Regions from separate parts of the Brevibacillus nitrificans genome, predicted to be linked through region 2. Evidence: riboswitches for the same ligand, from Rfam matches in the RefSeq annotation. Region 2 holds a riboswitch; each other region holds the start of a gene.
The links. A riboswitch is a leader RNA that binds a small molecule or an ion and turns the genes downstream of it on or off. The one in region 2 is predicted to bind S-adenosylmethionine.
Positions count from the first base shown of each region.

Region 1: linked by a shared signal. The riboswitch ahead of EDM59_RS25255 (pyridoxal phosphate-dependent aminotransferase) and the one ahead of EDM59_RS00560 (aminotransferase class I/II-fold pyridoxal phosphate-dependent enzyme) in region 2 are both predicted to bind S-adenosylmethionine.
Region 3: linked by a shared signal. The riboswitch ahead of EDM59_RS27510 (BMP family lipoprotein) and the one ahead of EDM59_RS00560 (aminotransferase class I/II-fold pyridoxal phosphate-dependent enzyme) in region 2 are both predicted to bind S-adenosylmethionine.

Region 1 is NZ_RHHU01000017.1:429,589-436,224, forward strand. Features, by position in the region: gene EDM59_RS25245 (efflux RND transporter permease subunit) at 1-3,085, shown strand, start outside; gene EDM59_RS25250 (efflux RND transporter periplasmic adaptor subunit) at 3,142-4,374, shown strand; SAM riboswitch class I at 4,434-4,551, shown strand; gene EDM59_RS25255 (pyridoxal phosphate-dependent aminotransferase) at 4,666-5,844, shown strand; gene EDM59_RS25260 (hypothetical protein) at 6,112-6,582, shown strand.
Region 2 is NZ_RHHU01000001.1:115,565-122,200, forward strand. Features, by position in the region: gene EDM59_RS00550 (YhcN/YlaJ family sporulation lipoprotein) at 1-459, shown strand, start outside; gene EDM59_RS00555 (trans-sulfuration enzyme family protein) at 496-1,683, opposite strand; gene EDM59_RS00560 (aminotransferase class I/II-fold pyridoxal phosphate-dependent enzyme) at 1,680-2,843, opposite strand; SAM riboswitch class I at 2,938-3,056, opposite strand; gene EDM59_RS00565 (pyridoxamine 5'-phosphate oxidase family protein) at 3,139-3,597, opposite strand; gene EDM59_RS00570 (DUF5665 domain-containing protein) at 3,745-4,074, shown strand; gene EDM59_RS00575 (hypothetical protein) at 4,084-5,490, opposite strand; gene EDM59_RS00580 (hypothetical protein) at 5,661-5,933, opposite strand; gene EDM59_RS00585 (YlaH-like family protein) at 5,944-6,270, opposite strand; gene EDM59_RS00590 (glutathione peroxidase) at 6,501-6,636, shown strand, end outside.
Region 3 is NZ_RHHU01000020.1:137,112-143,747, forward strand. Features, by position in the region: gene EDM59_RS27495 (ABC transporter permease) at 1-40, opposite strand, end outside; gene EDM59_RS27500 (ABC transporter permease) at 27-1,097, opposite strand; gene EDM59_RS27505 (ABC transporter ATP-binding protein) at 1,072-2,601, opposite strand; gene EDM59_RS27510 (BMP family lipoprotein) at 2,693-3,727, opposite strand; SAM riboswitch class I at 3,931-4,042, opposite strand; gene EDM59_RS27515 (methyl-accepting chemotaxis protein) at 4,118-5,593, opposite strand; gene EDM59_RS27520 (DUF3298 and DUF4163 domain-containing protein) at 5,756-6,373, shown strand; gene EDM59_RS27525 (MarR family winged helix-turn-helix transcriptional regulator) at 6,588-6,636, shown strand, end outside.

The DNA.
Region 1 (6,636 bases), on a different contig from region 2:
GGCGCTAGCCTTGCTCATCTTTGGCTTTGTTTCCCTGCCCAAGCTGGCTGTCGAGCTATATCCGGAATTGAACTTGCCGGTAGCGGTCGTTGTCACGACGGTGGAAGGCAGCACACCCGCCGAGGTGGAAAAGCTGGTGACCAAGCCGATCGAGGAGGGGCTCGGAACCGTCGCCAACGTCGACAAGATCATGTCCAACTCGGCAGAAGGAGCTTCTCAGGTTATCCTGCAGTTCAACTGGGGAACAGACATGGATCAGGCGACCTTGAACATGAGGGACAAAGTAGATCAGGTGCGCGGCAGACTGCCTGACAACGCAAACGCCCCGCGAATTATCAAGATCGATCCGAATAGCGAGCCAATCATGACCTTGTCTGTCACCGGGGAGAGCGACATCGCTAAGCTCAAAACCTTGGCGGAGGAAGTCATCAAGCCGAGATTGGAGCGCATCGACGGGATTGCCTCAGTAGGTGTATCTGGCGGGGAAGACCAGGTTATCGAAGTCGTGCTTGATCCGGACCGCATCGCGGCATACGGAATCGGAATCGAGCAGGTGCAGCAAGCCTTGCAGGCGACGAATCTCTCGGGTACCTCGGGCAGCATACGGGAAGGAGACACGAAGCTGGCGATCCGGGTCGATGGAGAGTACAGCAATGTCCAGGAGATCGGAGAAACGCCCATCCGGCTGCCCGGTGGAACCATCGCTCTGAAGAACCTCGCGACCATTTCGGATACATACAAGGAAATCACCCAAAAAACGTACTTGGACGGTCAGACGAGTGTGGGCTTGAGTGTAACCAAGGCGTCTGGGGGAAACACCATTGAAGTGGCAGACGAAGTGAAAGCAGAGCTCAAGCAGCTGGAAAACGTCTTGCCCAAAAACGTCAAAATCACGATGATTCTCGATTCTTCCCAATTTATCAAGGATTCTATCTACACCGTTGGCGAGCATGCGCTGATCGGCGGTCTGTTTTCCATCCTCGTCTTGCTCCTGTTCCTCGGCAGCTTCCGATCGATGATTATCATTGCGATCGTTTTGCCCATCTCCGTAATCGCCACATTCTGTCTGATGTATTTTACCGGTCAGACGATCAACCTCATTTCGCTGTCGGGCTTGACGCTCGGACTCGGCTCTCTCGTTGACTTTGCGGTCGTTATCCTCGAAAACATCTTTCGCTATCGCGAGCAAGGCAAAAGCATGATGGAAGCGGCACGACTCGGCTCCAAGGAAGTCGGGACCGCTGTCATGGCATCTGCCCTCGCTCAAATCTCTGTTTTTGCTCCCATCGTTTTTGTAGAAGGGCTTGCCTCGGAGCTATTTGGCCCGCTTGCCCTGACGGTTGTGTACTCGCATATCGCCGCCCTGCTGGCCTCTCTGACGCTGGTTCCGATGCTGAGCGCCCGCTGGCTGAAAAAGACTCCGCATATGGATGAGCAGGAGCGAGCGAAATATCGGGGCATGAATCCACTGATTTGGTTCCATATCGGTTTCTCTAAGCTCGCTCGCCGGTATGGCCGGTTTCTCGGTTGGGCTATTACACATCGAAAAACGGTTTTTGCCGCCACGATTGCGCTGTTTGTTGGTGCCGTGTTCCTTTCAGGAGCCGTCGGAGCGGAATTCATCCCCAAGCTCGAGCAGGGGAAAATCTCTGTTTCCATCAAAATGCCGAATGGCACGCTGCTAAAGGAGACGGAAAAGGTCGTGCAAGAAGTAGAAGGCCGAATCAAACAGCTGCCCGAGCTCGACCAACTGTATACCTCCATCGGGTCGTCCGGTGGGCCTTCCATTATCGCCACATCCACCAGCAACCGGGCGCAGCTGCAGGTGTCACTGGTACCCAAGGAGCAGCGTACTGTCACGACGGAGCAGGTCGTGGAGCTTTTGCGCAAACAGCTCTCCGATATTTCTGGACCTGAAATCGAGGTAAAGGAGCTGGATCAGTCAGGGGGACCCGTCACGGCTCCGCTGGAAGTGACAGTTCGTGGGGATGATCTCGCTGTTTTGGAAGACATCAGTGCAATCGTCGCGGGGGAAATGAAGCAGGTGGAAGGAACACGCAATATTGTCTCCTCGATGGAAGAAAAAAGCCAGGAGCTGCAAGTGATCGTCAATGCCTCGCGGGCAGGCTTGTACGGACTGACGACCAGTCAGGTGCTGTCCAATGTGCGTACTGCCTTTGATGGAATGACCGTCACGACGTTTCAGACAGGCGATGATCAGATCGATATTCGCGTCATGATGCCGCGTAAATACCAGGACGACATCACTTATCTGCAGCAGCTTCGCATCCCGACATCAGGAGGGGCGCAGATCGCGTTATCCTCTGTCGCAGATATCGTCAACCAGGAAGTGCCCCAGGTGATTGCCCGCTCCAACCAGACGCGCGAAGTGAAAATCTCCGGAGAATTCGTCGGGCGTGATTTGAACTCCGTTTCCTCGGATATTCAAGCCCGTCTGAACGCGTTGACTTTGCCGGATGGCTACAGCATCGAGTTTGGCGGACAGAGCAAGGAAATGATGGAGTCGTTTGGCAGTCTCGGACTTGCGATCATCCTGTCCATCGCCCTCGTCTACATGGTTATGGCCAGCCAGTTTGAATCGCTGTTCACACCGTTTATCATCATGTTTTCGATTCCACCGACCTTCATCGGTGTCGTAGTCGGGCTGCTCGTGACCGGTAAGCCGCTCAGCGTACCTGCGCTCATCGGCTACATTCTCTTGATCGGAATCGTCGTCAACAACGCCATCGTGCTCATTGATTACGTCAATCAGCTGCGGAAAAAAGGCGTGGAGCGCAACGACGCGATACTCGCTGCAGGCCCTCTGCGGCTGCGTCCCATTTTAATGACTACGCTCGCCACGATTCTGGCGATTACTCCACTTGCTTTTGGGGGAGGCGAGGGCAACGAGTCGCAGGCACCGATGGCGATTGTGGTGATCTTCGGCCTTTCTTTCTCGACCATGATCACGCTGGTACTCATCCCGGTAATCTATACCTGGTTTGACGACCTGGTCAGCAAGCTGAAAAATCGCAAGCGTAGACAGAAGAAAGCCAAAGGCAGCGAGCTTCGTACCGAAGTATGATGCGGGAGAGAGCAGGCGGACACGAGGCGGCTCGCCTGCTAGAGGGAGGATAGAAAATGAAAAGAAGCGCGGCAACAATCGGACTGCTGCTGGCTTTTGCGGTAGCCATCGGAGGCTGTAGCAGCCAGGAGGCACAGGTGACACCTCAGCAGGAAGAGGCCAAGGTCGTCCCTGTCCAGATCGACACCGTCAAGCGAGGGAGTGTAGGAGCAAGCGCAGGGGTAACCGGAAAGCTGGCACCGAGCGAGACAGTCGAAGTCACGCCAAAAGCGAACGGAAAAATCAGCATGGTCCATGTAAAGCTGGGGCAGCAGGTACAAAAAGGAGCTGTTTTGTTCACGATGGATCAGACGGATCTAGCAAACGCGGTGAAGGAAGCGCAGGCGAGCTATGAGCTGGCGGCGGCATCCTTGCAGCAAAGCAAGACCAACACGGCGCAAAGCCTGCAGCAGGCCCAAAGCGGTCTCATTTCGGCGCAACAGGCACGAAACGATGCAAAACGAGACTATGAGCGGCTCGCGGCTCTGTTCAACCAGGGGGCGGTATCTGCCCAGCAGCTGGAGCAGGCCAAAGCCGTCTTGGTGAACGAACAGAGCGCGTATGATACCGCCAAGCAGACGCTCGCGACCGCGAAGCAAAAAACAGGTGTGGCAGTCACGGAGGCATCCGTAGAGCAAGCGCGGGTCGCCTTGGAAAACGCGCGTCAGCAGCTGGGGAATGCCGTTATTGCCGCCCCTATTTCGGGGACGATTTCAGAGGTGCACGGCTCTGCAGGAGAGATGGCATCGCCTCAATCTGCTGTCGTCACGATCGTGGATACAGATCCTTTGATCGCGAAGACCAATCTATCGGAAAAAGACATGGCGACGGTCAAGACAGGGGACCTCGTCCATGTCTCGCTCACGGCAACCGGGCAAAGCTTGCAAGGGACGGTAACGGCAATCAGCCCTGTCATGAATCCGGATTTGCGGGCTTATCCTGTGGAGATATCCCTCGCCAATCGGGATGACCGACTGAAAGCGGATATGGTGGTCAACATCCAATTCGGTCAGCAGCAATCTGCCCAGTCCTTGGTGATCTCGCGAAAGGCTGTGTTTGAGGAAAACGGGAAACAATACGTGTATCGGCTGGACCAGTTGACTGCGAAAAAAGTAGAGGTCAAAACGGGAGTGCAGACAAGTGATGCCGTCGAGATTCTCGCGGGTGTGAAAGAAGGAGAGCAGATCGTAGTGCGGGGACAGACGCTGCTCAAGGACGGAGCGACCGTGCAAATTCAGCAAGGATCTTGACACACCGGTAGTGCTCAAGTAGTATGAAGAAGATTCAAAACATTATATTCCGTGTGCTTTACTTATGTAGAGAGGTGGAGGGACTGGCCCTATGAAGCCCGGCAGCGGATCTGCTCACCCATAGCGGGAAGTAGATGCTGTGCCAATTCCAGCAGGAGAATTCCTGACAGATAAGGACGTGACGAAGCTGATCTATCCCTTTTTCTGTGAGGAAAAAGGGATTTTTTGCTTGGCGGAGCCAAGTTTTCTAACATTCCCAGCATTACCCGACAGAAAGGAAAATGAAGAAAGATGCGTATCCAACCCTCCGACATGATCGATCGCCTGCCGACACAGTTTTTTGCCACACTCGTAGCGAAAGTAAACAAAGTGATCGCTGCAGGACATGATGTCATCAACCTCGGCCAGGGCAATCCTGATTTGCCGACACCCGCCCATATCGTAGAAGAGCTGCAAGCAGCCGCTGCACTCCCGCTGCATCATAAATATCCGCCATTCAGCGGACGCCTCGAGCTGAAGCAGGCTGTCGCTCACTGGTATAAACAAGAGTTCGATGTTGACCTCGATCCCGAAGAAGAAGTAGCCATTTTGTTCGGAAGCAAAACAGGACTGGTAGAGATCTGTCAGGTCTTGATGAACAAAGGGGACGTGGCTCTGGTGCCGGATCCAGGCTACCCGGACTACTGGTCTGGCGTGGCGGTGGTAGATGGACGCATGGTCATGATGCCACTGCGCGCTGAAAATCAGTTCTTGCCGGATTACGGCCAGATTCCTCAGGAGGATTTGGACCGCGCGAAGCTGATGTTCCTCAACTATCCAAACAACCCGACAGCGGTAAACGCTCCGTTTGAGTTTTACGAAGAGACAATTCGTTTTGCCCGCAAAAACGAGATCGTCGTATGTCACGACTTCGCGTACGGCGCGATCAGCTACGACGGGAAAAAGCCGGTGAGCTTCATGCAAGTACCGGGTGCTAAGGAGGTCGGCGTGGAGTTTTATACGCTGTCCAAAACCTACAACATGGCAGGCTGGCGCGTCGGTGCGATGGTCGGAAACCGCGAGCTGGTGCGTCTGATCAATCTGATTCAGGACCATTATTTCGTCAGTTTGTTCGGTGCTGTGCAGATGGCCGCTGCCAAAGCGATGACAGAGTCGCAGCAATGCGTGCGCGATCTCGTAGCGGTTTATGAGGGCCGCCGCAACGCGCTGTTCTCCAACCTGCACCGCATCGGGTGGCAGGCTCAGCCTTCGCAAGGCTCGTTCTTTGCCTGGCTGCCGGTTCCGAGTGGTTTTACTTCCGTCGAGTTCTCCGATTTGCTGCTGGAAAAAGCCCATGTCGTCGTGGCGCCAGGAAATGGCTTCGGACCGACCGGCGAAGGCTACGTCCGCGCGGCACTTCTATCGGATGAGGCACGATTGGCAGAGGCTGTACGTCGAATCGAGCAGCTCGGTATTTTTGCCAAAGCCTAAATGAAAAGTGAGAAAGACCGTTATCCCTGAGAAAGAGCAGCTCAGAGATGACGGTCTTTTTTTCTGTGGACTCATTTCGGGTATATGCCCATCGCTTGCCGAAGGGAGGAAGAATAAGGTGGATGAGAATGGGCATTTTAAAAAAGAGTTTGTCATTCTCAATAAAAATCATTCTCAGCATTGACAGATAATGATTTTCATTATACGATGAATACTGTTAATGATAATTAGTCTCAACAACAACAATTGGCAAAGCAGGAGGGTACTATGCGCTATCAGATTAACGGTTACACGGATATGTATACGGTGATCGCCAACGAGCGTAAGATAGGCGGGGCCATTGAAGCAAGCTCAATCCGTCTGCGTACGGGAGAGGTATATGCCAATGCCGTTCTCACTCGATTGGAAATGTCAGGTGCGCATTTTTGCTCGATCGGTTTTGTTACAGAAGAAGGACAGCGGCTGATCGTCCATGTAGACGACGTCAGCATGATCGCGGATGCACGCCACGTAAACGTCAGCGAATTGCGCAATGACTGCATGCGAGCGGAGAAAAAGGCGGATCGCTTGAAGCGTTTGAAACGGCTTTGTGAATTGAACGAAGGAAGCTGTACCTTGACCTTCCAGGAAGAAGCGCTGCTGCTCGCGCAAGACGTTGGCTTGGAAGAAGCTCACGCGCAAGTAGACTTGTCTTTCCTGCCACAAGCGGAAAAGTCAAAAGTAGTTCGCATCGCTTAAGACAGCTACATACAATAAATATCCAGCCTCTTTCCTCATTGGGAAAGAGGTTTT
Region 2 (6,636 bases):
AATCAATCCTCGCAAGCGACAGCGGATCGCCTCGTTCAGCTGGCGACTCGCGTGAAAAAGGTAAACGGTGCGACTGCTGTCGTAATCGGAAAAATTGCCGTCGTAGGTATCGATGTGGATGCGAGTCTGGACCGGCCAGAAGTGGGTATCATCAAGTACACTGTAGCTGAAGCGCTCAAGGAGGATCCTCAGGGGGCAAATGCGGTCGTAACGGCTGACCCTGATATCGTCCAGCGCCTCCGGGAAATGACGGCAGACATTCGCCGCGGCCATCCTGTTTCCGGTTTTGCCGAAGAACTGGCGGATATCGTAGGACGCATCATTCCTCAACTGCCTCGAGATGTACGCCATCGTGAGGAAACACCTTCACAAGAAAATGAGCAGCGCATCAACAAAAGCAACAACTCGCATCCAACCGGGAACAAGAACATCAACGTCAATCGAACAGGTGCACCTTAAACGCATGCAGCAAAAAAAAGGCATTCGCCCAGGCTTTTACGCCCGGGAGAATGCTTTTTCTGATGGCGCCGCCGCCTTCAAAGAAGGCAGGGAGTCCAATGCTTGCTGCAGATCCAAAATCAAATCATCCACATCTTCGAGTCCAGCCGATAGACGGATCAGCCCGTCGGTAATCCCGCGCTGTGCTCTTTCCTCTGCTGGCATCGAAGCATGGGACATCGCTGCCGGGTAGGAGAGAATCGTTTCAACGGCACCCAGGCTCACAGCGACGATCGGCAGCTTCACCCGATCAAAAAGCGCTTTTGCCCGTTCGCGGCTCCCTACGTCAAAGGAAAGCACCGCACCATGACCACTGGCTTGCGCTTCCTGGATCTCATGGCCAGGATGCTCAGCCAAGCCCGTGTAATAGACGCGCGTGACGGCAGGGTGTGCCTGGAGCCAATGCGCGATTTTTTCTGCCGTACGGGTGCTGACATCCAGACGCGCTTTTAATGTTTTCAGACCGCGCATGACCAGCCAGCAGTCCTGTACGCCGAGAATCGCCCCCATGCCGTTTTGTATAAAGTAGAGCTGCTCTCCCAGCGCTGCATCGCGTGTAACAGCCAAACCAGCTACGACATCACTGTGACCCCCGATAAATTTTGTCGCGCTGTGAATGACAATATCTGCCCCCAGCTCCAGCGGGCGCTGATAATACGGGGTCAAAAATGTGTTATCCACGATGACCAACAACCCGTTTTCTTTCCCAATTTGACACACAGCCGATAGATCTGTCACCTTCAGCGTTGGATTGGACGGTGTCTCCAAATAGATGCCCTTCGTCGTCGGCTGGATCGCAGCCCTGACGGCTTCTGTCTGCGTAGAATCGACGAACGTGACAGTGATCCCCATGCGGGACAGCACTCTCGTCAAGAAGCGGAATGTGCCGCCGTAGACATCCTCTGCTACGACGACATGATCTCCAGCGGAAAAAAGCATGAACACGCTGGAAATTGCAGCCATACCGGAAGCAAAAGCGAAGCCTCTCTCTCCGCCCTCTAGACCTGCAATCGCCTGTTCCAAGGCTTCGCGAGTCGGATTGCCGGACCGTGCATAATCGAATTTGCCTGGCTGATCCAAATCAGCCTGATGAAACGTAGAAGCCTGGTAAATCGGTACCGACGACGCGCCTGTAGCCGGATCAAAGCACGATGTGCCATGCAGCACTCTGGTTGCAAAATTCATCGTACACTCCCCCCAACCGTCAAGCTCGCATCCAGCGCCTGGCACAAGTCTGCAATCAGGTCATCCGGATGCTCAATGCCTACAGACAGGCGGAGAAGACGGTCGCATACCCCTACATACTCGCGAATCTCCAGTGGGATGTCCGCATGTGTCTGCGTCGCCGGATATGTACACAACGATTCAACCCCACCCAGACTTTCTGCAAAGGATACGATTTGCAAATGCTTCAAAAACGGCTTCACCTGATCCGCTGAGCGTACCCGGAAGGAAACCATGCCACTAAATCCACTCGACTGCTTCACCTGCACCTCGTGTCCCGGATGATCCACCAGCCCAGGATAAAAGACTTCCGTTACGGCTGGATGCTCTTTCAGCTTGTTCGCCACGGCAAAGGCATTGGATTGATGGCGTTCCATGCGCAGTGCCAGAGTCTTCATCCCCCGAAGCAGAAGCCAGCTGTCCTGTGGACCTAAAACCGCTCCGATGGAATTGTGCAAAAAACGGATTTTTTCCGATAACTCTTGCCCTTTTGTTACGATCAGACCTGCCAGCACATCATTGTGTCCACCGAGATACTTGGTCGCGCTATGCAGAACGATATCTGCTCCCAGTTCAAGTGGGCGTTGACAATAGGGAGTCATGAACGTGTTGTCTACGATGGTCAAGAGACCGTGCCGTTTTGCAAGCAGCGCCACTTCTCCAATATCCGTAATCTGAATCAGCGGGTTTGTCGGTGTCTCCACAAAAATGGCTTTGGTTTCAGGCTTCACAGCTGATTCCAGCTCTGCCAAGTCACGCAAATCTACATACGAGAACGTCAATCCGTAACGGGACAAAACCTGTTCAAACAGTCGATATGTCCCCCCGTACAAGTCTAGTGAGACAATCAAATGATCGCCTTGGGAAAACAAGCCCATGACGGTGTGGATGGCCGCCATTCCGGAAGCACACGCGAAGCCGCCATCGCCTGATTCCGCAGCCGCAATCGCCTCTTCCAGAACCACACGTGTGGGATTCGCTGTTCGCGTATAGTCAAACCCTGTGCTTTCCCCCAACGTCGGATGGCGATAGGCCGTTGAATAGTAGACGGGGAAATTAACCGCCCCCGTCTTTTCGTCTTTCCCTACGCCCGCTTGAACAAGTTTTGTTTCCAAATGCATCTGTTTTCTCTCCCTCCAATAGTGTAAGAGGGGCATGAAAAAAAGCCCCTTTCCTCTGAAAGAAGGCTTTGATTACGTCGCCGTAAGCAAGACCTTCTCATCTTTCAGAGTTTGATAACTCTGCAGGAATTAGCACCATTATCTCCCTGTATATTACAGGTGATTGGTTGCCGGGCATCATCGGGCCAGTCCCTCCGCCTCTCTGGATAAGAAGATTGCTATTCAATTTGATTGATCCTAATACTAACGGATGGGCATCTTCCTTGTCAACAGGATTTTCCACCTAGCCCCTTCGCTAGTTTGCGTTTTTCAAGGCTTCCATCACTTGATTGTCCAGCTTGGCCGCTGCATTTTTATCGTATGTCTTTTCGTATTGCGGCTCTACAGAAATACGAGAACCATAGAACATGATGTCCCGCACTGCTTCAATGGCTATTTCCACCATAGCCAGCTTGAGCGGAACACCTTCGAGCCTTTCCGATTTCACGACCGCCTGACCGTTGATCGCATAAGAGGAGCCAGCACCGATCAGATGCAAAACAACCTGCGGCTCTTTTGTAATATTGGTTAAGATGCGCGATCGGTTATCCACAGCAAAGCGGATCAAATCGCTAGACGCCGCATAAGTCCAGGACAAGGAACTGAGGGCAGGAGAACCCGACTCGTGATCGATGGTAGCCAGCGTGACAAAACGCTCCTTTTGCAAGAGCCCATACAATTCTTCTGACAGGGATCGGGAAACGGTTTCAGCCATTTTGCTTGCCTCCTTGTAAACGTAACGTACGCTTATTGTACCCTCCTGGAAAAGGATTAGGCAAACGTTTCCTCTTTGTCTTGCTTCTCCCTCTTTTTTTCCCTAAACTGGAAGAAATCCAAACGACTGAGAAATGGAGGTTACCTGATGACTCCCACTGACCGCTTGCTTACCCAAATTGACCAGTTGCTGCAGGAAATCAAAGAGGTGCGCAAACTAAACGAGCGTATGGATAAAATCGCCATGTTTCTCGAAGATATACGTCTCGCAGATATCGTCCAAAACTATACAGCCCCGCGCAAGCTGCTCTGGATCAATTTCCTCGCAGGTCTTGCCCGGGGTCTGGGTCTGACGATAGGAACGGCCATCGTGCTTGCGCTGCTTGGCTCGCTCCTGTCTCAGTTCTTATCCATACCGATTATTGGCGATTACATAAAAGACTTGGTAGATTACGTACAATCCTACAAGCAGCCGTAAGACCCATGATTAATCGTCGTCACGGTCTTTCCGGGCATCATCATCACGTTCGCGATCATTCTCCTCGGCATTTTGCTTCGACCACTCGCCCTGCTTTTTCCAAAAGCCATACGCATTCCCATTCGGATAGTGGTCAAGCTTCCCTTTTTCCTTTTTATCCTTTGCTTCGTCCTCATCGTCGCGTTTTTCTGCTTCCCGCTTCAAAATGTCAGCTAAGCCCTTGATGTTGTTTGTTGCGAACGCAGCCTGTTTCACCAGCTTATCGTTGACGTACAGCTCCAGACGAACAGCATCCTCCTGAAAGCTCAGGTTTTTCAGAGGAAGCTTGAGTGTGTATTCCCCTTTGTCATTTGGCTTCACTTCTTGCTTTTTGCCATCCAGCTTCGTCACCATCAGCTTGATGCCACTATTCTTGGCCCAGCCTACGACATTGCCTTTCACTTGGATGCTTTTGGTTTTCATATCCAGAGCGGCTGCCCCGGATAGCGCGTAGGTTTTCACTTCTTCTTTGGCTGGCTGATTGATAACCTCGATGTTCAATGTCTCGGAATCACGCTTTTCATCGTCCACGTAAACATCGAGCGTAGCCTTGCCTGTCGTGCCTTTGACGTTTTTCAGCGTAATGCTGTAGCTGCCCACACCGTCCCACAGCTTTTTCACTTTCCCTTCGCCTTTTACCCCATCGATCGTCACGACAACTTTATCTACATCCTGCTTGACGATCCCTTTGACTTTCAGCTCCCCTTTTTTCGCGTCGAGCACAGCCAAGCTATGTATGATCAGTTCTGCTTCTTCCTCCGCTTGCGGGATTACCTTCACTTTTTCACTATCCACCAGCACACTGCCGGCGTACGCACTGACCGTAACGTATTGCTCACTTGCTGTGTCTTGAGAAGCAAAGGTCACGGTAAAGGAATGCTCGCTAGTCGGAACGACCTCGATATTATCGCCATTCGGTTTTTTCACAACGACTTTGGTCACATCTTTTGTCACGATGCCTTTGATGTACACCTTATTGCTTTTGGTTTGCCCACTGACGCTGACGATCTCCTCTTTTTCATCCGTAAAACGAACCTCCAGCCAAATATCGCTGTAGTATTGGTTGTAAATTCGCTCCCACTCATCTTTGTTCTCTTCCATATATGTTTGCAATTTTGTATTCAGTTTCAGTTCATCCACGATGATGTACAGATGCTCCGCCTGAGTTTTGAGCAGCATGTTCAACGTTTCCGGATCGTTTTTCGCCAATTCTTTCAGGTTGTAGCGGGTGACTTCCTTTCCTGCCTCGTTCATGACCACTTTGGTTGCACTCGGTGATCCAAACGAGCTGGCATTCGCGAAAATCGGAGTCAATGCCCCAATAATCCCTGCTGCCGCCACTACCGCCAACACAGGCTTTTTCGTTATCTTTTTCATAGTAGTTCCCCCTCTTCGTATGCCAATAATCCCCTGCTTGACGTAAAGCACATTTACAGACGATATACTCGTTCAATAGGTTGCATAAACAAGAAAACCGCTTCTTTAGGCCTAGAAAGGAAACGTAAAAAAACCTTCCAGATCCTCTCCGGAAGGTTTCGCACGCTAGCTTATTGATTGTATTTAGGCTCACTCTCGATGGCATGGAGCAGTGCCTCCACGAGCTCTGCGGGAAAGCGGCCTTCCCACTCGGCCGAAGCTACTTGGCCAAAGACGATATACCAGGCACCCTCGATCCGGTAGCCCAGTCCCGTCATTTGATGATCCTCGCGCAACAGCTCCAAAAAAAACGAGGCCGTATCTTGCGCCGACCGATCATCTGGACGTGCATCTGCTACGACTTGTATTTGTATCCAATTAAAGAGGGCGTCATCTCGCTTCACTTCATTACCCTCACTTTCTCTGTGTTTGTTCTGGTTTGATTCTAAGCTTCACGATCACGAGAATCAAAATGGCTACCAGCATCGCGCTCTTAACCGGAAGCTGAACATCCAGGATGGCAAATATCAATGCTCCTGCAAACAAGAGGACGTAGAGTAATATCGTTTTGAGGATCGGCATGCGAATCCTTGTCGCGAAGCCAAGATAGTAGACTAAAACCAATTGCACAAACAAAATCCAGGCCCGATTGTGATCCGCCCATAAACGAAAGCTGTCAAAGGCAGAAAGCTGATCCGGGTTGGCAGGAACGTAGGTTGACGCTAGTTGAATCCAATCCATTCGAATAATTCCTCCTGTTTCGCACACGACCAGATGTCTCGTGCAAGCCGTGGATGTAGATTTCTCCGCGGCTTCGTACTTTCGAGCTTGTACCCTTTTCTACCAAAATCTATCCATTTAACTTTATCAGGTGGCGTATTTTCTGTCAAAACCTGTTACACCTCATCGCTGGCTAGCGAGCAAATGGACATGGTATGATGGCTTTGAGAATAGAAAAAGGTGGGAAAACAATGAGCCTATATGACGTAGCAGTAAAAACGATCTCCGGGGAAGAAACCACGCTTGCGAAGTACAGGGGCAAAGTGCTTTTGATCGTAAACACCGCGAGCCAATGCGGCCTGACGCCACAGTACAAAGGCCTGCAGG
Region 3 (6,636 bases), on a different contig from region 2:
GAATAGTTGAACTGACGAGGGACCAATCAAGCAGCTCCATGTGATTCTCCCCCTTTTGCCTTGCGTTTTTTCCACCAGTCATAGCTGAACTTGGCAGAAATAAACAGAATCAGCACCGCCTGGATGACGCTCGCCAGCTCCAGTGGAACCTCCGTATTTCGTTCTACCCCCATCGCTCCGGTCTGGAACGCAGCAAGCAGAATCGATGTGAAAATAATGCCGATCGGATGGGAGTTCGCAAGCAGCGTCGCCATCATGCCCGTCCAGGCAAAGTTCGGAACGGTCAGTGCCCCATCTACAAAACGATAGTGAGATCCGAAAACTTCTACCGTTCCGGCCAACCCAGCCAAACCGCCGCTGGCAAACATCCCCGTCAGCATGACCTTGATCGGGTTAATCCCTCCGTACCGGGCAAACAACGGGTTTTGACCCAGCATTTTAACCTCATAGCCAAATGGCGTGAACCGAATCACCCAGAACAACAGGAGAGCTGCCGCCATCGCAAAGAAAAAGCCTGCGTGCACGCTCATCCCGGAGAACAGCTTGGGAAGCCATGCGCTTTTATCGAGCATCAAGGTCTGCGCAAGAGCCGCCGAGCCTGTCCGATCCTGAAACGGTTCGGTCACCAGGTAGCTGGCGAACAGCACGGCAATATAGTTGAACAAAAGCGTCGAAATGAGCAGCGGAATGCGAAACCTCGCCTCCATAAATCCGGCCAAGAGGGACCACAACCCGCCTACTGTAATCCCAACGATGAGTCCTGCCAGCATTTTCACGATTCCTGGTGCCGGCAAATAGATCGCGACGAGTGTCGCACTGATGGCACCAAGCACCATCTGTCCCTCGGCTCCGAGGTTAAACACGCCTGCGCGAAAGGCCAAAGCAAGCCCCAGCGCAATCAGCATGATCGGTGTCGCACGTGCCAGCGTGGAAGTGAAGAAATAAAAGCTGCCAAAGGCTCCCTTCCACATTTCCTGATACGTCCCGATGACCGATTCGCCTACCGCCGCAATCACGATCGCTCCTGTCAAAAGCCCGATCATGACGGCGAGTATCGGCTGAACCAATGACTTACACAGCTCTCTGATCGCTGCCATGAACGTTTCCTCCTGCCATCAACACGCTGATTTTTTCTTCTGTTGCTTCTGATCGTGCCAGCTCTCCGGCGATCCGCCCTTTGTACATCACCAAAATACGGTCTGACAATGCGAGAATTTCGGACAGCTCAGACGAGACGAGCAAGATGCCGTCTCCGCTGTTTCGCTTTTCGATAAGCGCTTGATGAATGTATTCCATCGCGCCAATATCTACGCCGCGAGTCGGTTCAGCCGCAACCAGCAAGGGGGTTTCCTGCCCCAGCTCTCTTGTGACGATCAGCTTTTGCAAATTCCCGCCAGAAAGATTGCCCGCCAGCTCTTGCAGCTGCCTGGAGCCGGTTTTAATCGCAAAGCGGTCTACCCATCCGCGAACCACCTGGCGGAACGCATCGCGCAGGATGACGCCGCGCCGGTAGTAATCAGGCTTGCGCTGATAGCCCATCAACGCGTTTTCCTCGACACTTTCCTGCTTCGCGGTTCCCCACATATAGCGGTCTTCTGGAATGTGCGCCAGCCCTGCCTGACGGATCGACTCTACGGACTTATTGGTCACATCTGCACCCGCCAAATGGATCTTCCCTGCCTGCACAGGCCGCAATCCACTGATCACTTGCAGCAGCTCAGACTGTCCGTTGCCGGATACACCTGCGATTCCTACGATTTCACCGTGGTGAACGGCGAAGCTCACGTTATCCAGCAAGGTTTGCTTCTCTCGCACAGTCACTTGATCTACATGCAGCAGTCGTTTTCCCTCCAAAGGGATGCGCTGGCTCAGCTCTTCCAGCTCTCTGCCTACCATCAGCCTCGCCAGATCGTCGACATTCGTCTCGTGCCGGGAAACGGTCCCAGTCACACGGCCTCCGCGAAGAACGGTAATGCGATCCGATACCTCCATAACCTCCTGCAGCTTATGGGTAATCAGAATGACGCTTTTTCCGCTTGCCGCCAAATTCCGAATCGTCTGCAGCAAGTCTTTTACCTCCAACGGTGTCAATACAGCCGTTGGTTCGTCGAGCACGATGATATCCGCCCCCTGATACAGCACCTTGAGAATCTCGACCCTTTGCTGTTCACCGACCGAGCAGGTAGAGACCCGTGCCTGTGGGTTGATCGGAATGCGGTATTGCTCGCTTAAAGCACGTACTTTCTCCACAGCTTCCTTGCGCCGAAAAAAACCTGCCTGCTTGGGCTCGTAGCCAATCACGATATTTTCCGCCACACTAAACTCTCCAAAGAGCATGAAGTGCTGGTGTACCATGCCAATCCCGTTTCGTATCGCGTCGTTGGGACCGCGAAAGGATACCGGTTTCCCGTTGAGAAGGATCTCCCCTGCCGTTGGCTGCTCCATCCCGTACAGCATCCGCATGAGCGTGGTTTTCCCGGCGCCATTTTCCCCGACGATCGCATGCACCTCGCCCGCCTCCAAGGTGAGCGACACTTGATCGTTGGCCGTAAATTCTCCGTACTTCTTGGTCATCTGCTTCATTTCCAAACGATGTGTCATTCCTGCTCCTCCTCCTCTTGATGCAGCCGAAATACACAAGCGACCGACTACACAGCTGTAGTCGGTCACCTAAATGCACGAATGCTGCCAGCTATTCGAACGAGTCAGGAACTTTGCGCGTACCTGCTACGATCTCGTCATTGATAGCCTTCACTTTGTCGATTACTTCTTGGCCGATGAAAGCGTTCAGCGGCGTTTTGCTTTCGTGGGTCACATAGGTTACGCCCACGCCTTTTTCTTTCAATCCGTAGGTCACTACGCCTGGCTTGAAGCTGCCCTCTACGAAAGATTTCACGGTCTCGTATGCTGCTGCATCTGTACCTTTCAGCTGGGACAAAACGATGTGCTCAGGGTCGATCGTGGTACGGTCAACGTCCTGTCCGGAAGTGAAGAAGCCTTTTTCTTTCGCTGCTTCAAAAACACCCAGATCCCCTACAGCTGCAGCGCCGTTAATGAAGTCAGCGCCTTTGGAAGCCTGGAGCAAAGCAAGCTCCTTCGCTTTTGCCGGGTCAGAGAAGCTGCCCACGTAGTTTACGAGGAATTCTGCATTCGGGTTGGTCGCTTTCATCCCTTCCTGGAAACCGCCTGTCCATTTTTTCAGGAGAGGAATATCCATGGCGACAACCATGCCCACTTTGTTTGTTTTCGTTGCCAGTCCAGCCGCTGCTCCCATCAGGTAAGCCGCTTCCTGCTCGCGGAAGGTAACGCTGCGTACATTTGGCAAATCAACAACGGTGTCGATGATCGCGAAGTTTTTATCCGGATTTTCGGCGGCTACTTTTTTCAAGGCATCTTCAGATTCAAACGAAGACGTGATAATCAAATCGTAGTTTTCCGCCACTGCTACACGCAGGTTTTCTTCAATCGCGCCATGGTCAGTGGATTCGATGCTTTTTACTTCTGCGCCAAACTCTTGACCGGCTTTCTTAGCGCCTTCATCCATTTGCTGGAAGAACGGGTTCACCCCGATTTTTTCTGGCAGGATCAGGGCAATGCGTTTTTTCGCCGCTCCCTCTTGTCCTGCTGCTTGTCCCTCTGCTTTATCTGCTGGAGCACTGCTGCCTCCTGCCGAGCATCCTGCTGCCAAAACGGCGAATGTGGTCAATGCCAACAATAATTTCTTCATGGTGTTCCCCTCTCTAACTGGAGCATTATATTCGTTCTTATCTATTTACTTATGTAATGTACGGTTTTTACGCCAAAAAATCAACAGTAATTACGTACATTTCAACAAAAACCACAGTTAACGTTCGTAAATAAGACAAAAAACGTTTGAAATACAAAAAAACTCTTCCTTTGAGGAAGAGTTTGCGTCCTGAACGGTCCTCTTCCTCATCTTTCAAGACATTTCCCTGTCTTGTAGGAATTGGCACCAGTCTGTACAAGGTACAGTGGTTGCCGGGCTTCATCGGGCCAGTCCCTCCGCCGCTCTAGATAAGGCAGTAAATCTATAGGATTATAGTCAGATATATTCTAGCAGAATTTTTTAAAAATGCAATGATTATTTCAAATCTTTTTACTGCTTGTGAAATGTCTGCTGGAGCCGATGCGATAAAGTATTGAGCTCACCCAGTTCTTCGGTGATTTCCCGTACCCTTTGATGCTGATTCTCTGCGGTGGCAAACAGCTCCTCCAGATTGGCTACAGACTCTTCAGTGACGGCAGTGATCGTCGACATTTCCATCGCGACTTCACTCGAGCGCAGCTTGACCCGGTCCATGCTGGAACGCACATGCTCTGCAGCTGCGAGGAAGTGAACCATTCCTGCCCGCACGGCTTCAATTGATTCAACCGTTTTTACGGCTAGCTCTTTTCCTTTGGAGACAGAGGTTTCCCCGTTTCCAATTTGGAGGACCGCATTCTCGCTTTCCTGATGGAGCGACTTCAAAATCTCCGTGATTTCCTGTGTGGCCGTCGCACTTTGTTCGGCCAGCTTCCGCACTTCATCTGCGACTACAGCAAAGCCTCTGCCATGCTCTCCTGCACGGGCAGATTCGATCGCCGCATTCAGCGCCAACAGGTTGGTTTGCGTCGCGATCTGGTTAATGGCCCCTACGATTTCCTCGACTTTGTTGGCCTGACGATTGAGCTGATGAATAGTTGAAGCGGCCACATTTACAGCCTCCACGATCTGATCCATCTGCTTGGATAGCTCATTCATCATGCTCACACTTTCCGTCAGCCGCAGATTGTTCTGGTCAGACTCTGCCTTCATAGCATTCGTCTGCGTCGTGACATCCACGATTTCCTGATCGATCGACTGGACTTCCTCCTCGATCTTCACCGTCGAATGAGCCTGCGACTCCATGCCCGTTGCCACCTCTTTAAAGGCGAGCATCATGTCATCCGTGTTGCGTTTGGTTCCTTCTGCGTGCACATGTACGTGCTCCGTCGTGCGATCCAGCTGCTCGGTCATCACTTCGATGTGTTCGAGCATTTCTTTCAAACGCTGTTCCTTCTCCTCTGCTTCCTTTCTAGCGGCGTTCGCTCTCTGCAGCGATGCTTGTCCAGCCAGACACAGGTACGTCACCGCTGCCATCATCATCAAAATAGCGACAATCCGCACAGCGAGGTTGATTTCGGTATAATCGCCGGTAAAAATCTGATAGGTGCCTGTGTAGAAGCCGACGAGCGTGGCGATGATCTGCGTAACCCCAGCAAACACCACCAGCTTCCAGTCCAGATAGGCAGCCAAAAAGCCCATTACGATAAAGGCGAGAAAAGCAACTTCCTGCTCTGAGCTAAAGTGATCAAATGAAATAGCATAAAACATGAGTCCAATCGCGACGAGATAACGGATAACCGTGCTGTTCCTACGAATGAAATAATAGGGCGATACGATCAAGGTCACCAGCAAGCCTAACGAACTGACCATCCAGAAATTTACGTTTTCCTGGAAGGCGATCAGTCCGGCCATCCACAAATGATTCCACAAAACAAAGATCATAAAGCCTTCCTTGTTCGTCAAGGTATTCCGTATTAACTGAATCATCAATGTCCCTCCTTACTTTTCGATTGGTATTTCCCCTCCATTATAGATGGTGGATAGTTCCAGCGGATGTGAAATAAATGCGAACGCTAGAAACCACTTTCCCCCTATCCGAATAGGCTGTTATGACAGATACCTATTTGAGAGAAGAAAGGACTAAAAAAAGTGGAATTGAACCGCCTTCCCGTTACCGTTTTGACGCGCACCATCACGCGACCGGGCACATCCATCTACTACCCGCAGCTGTCCGGTCTTGCCAATCAGCAGGCTGAAACACAAATTAACCGAGCCTTGCTGCAAACCGTCCAAGGCCTGATTCACGAACAGCAAAGAGTACAGGTCCAAGGAAACACCCAGATGCAAGGCAGCTACGAAATCAAGAATAACCAGCGCGGCATCTTCAGTGCCACGATGAACAACTACGCCTACACACCGCAAATGGCTCACGGGATGACCTTCCTCGGATCCGTCTCGGCAGATGTCGACACCGGAAAGCTGTTTGCCTTGCGGGACCTCTTCAAACCAGGCAGCGACTACATTAAAGTCCTGTCTACCATGATCAAAGCCCAAATCAAGCAGAGACAAATCCCGACGCTGAGCGATTTTACAACGATCAAGCCCGACCAGGACTTTTATCTCGCGGACAAAACCCTGGTCATCTATTTTCAGCTTTACGAAATCACGCCGTACTATGTCGGATTCCCCATGTTCCCCATCTCCGTGTACGATTTGGAGCCGATCATCAAAGAGGATGGGCCTCTGAGTATTTTGGCAGCGAGTTAGGAAAGAAGCGACACGAAAAGACGAGCTGATGCGCTGGAAAACAGTCGTCAGCTTTCTTTATGGCAGAACTGTGGACGAACGAGGCTTATCCTTCTATCCGCTAAACAAATAAGTATTTACTTATATGAATGGAACTGTTACTATGTAAAATGTACATATTTACTTAAGCAAGTGTATGGATTATCGGACCCGCTTTTATGGAGGAAGGATACTCATGCAATATTACGGACATAAAATCAGCAAAACTGCCAGAGTTTTCAGCA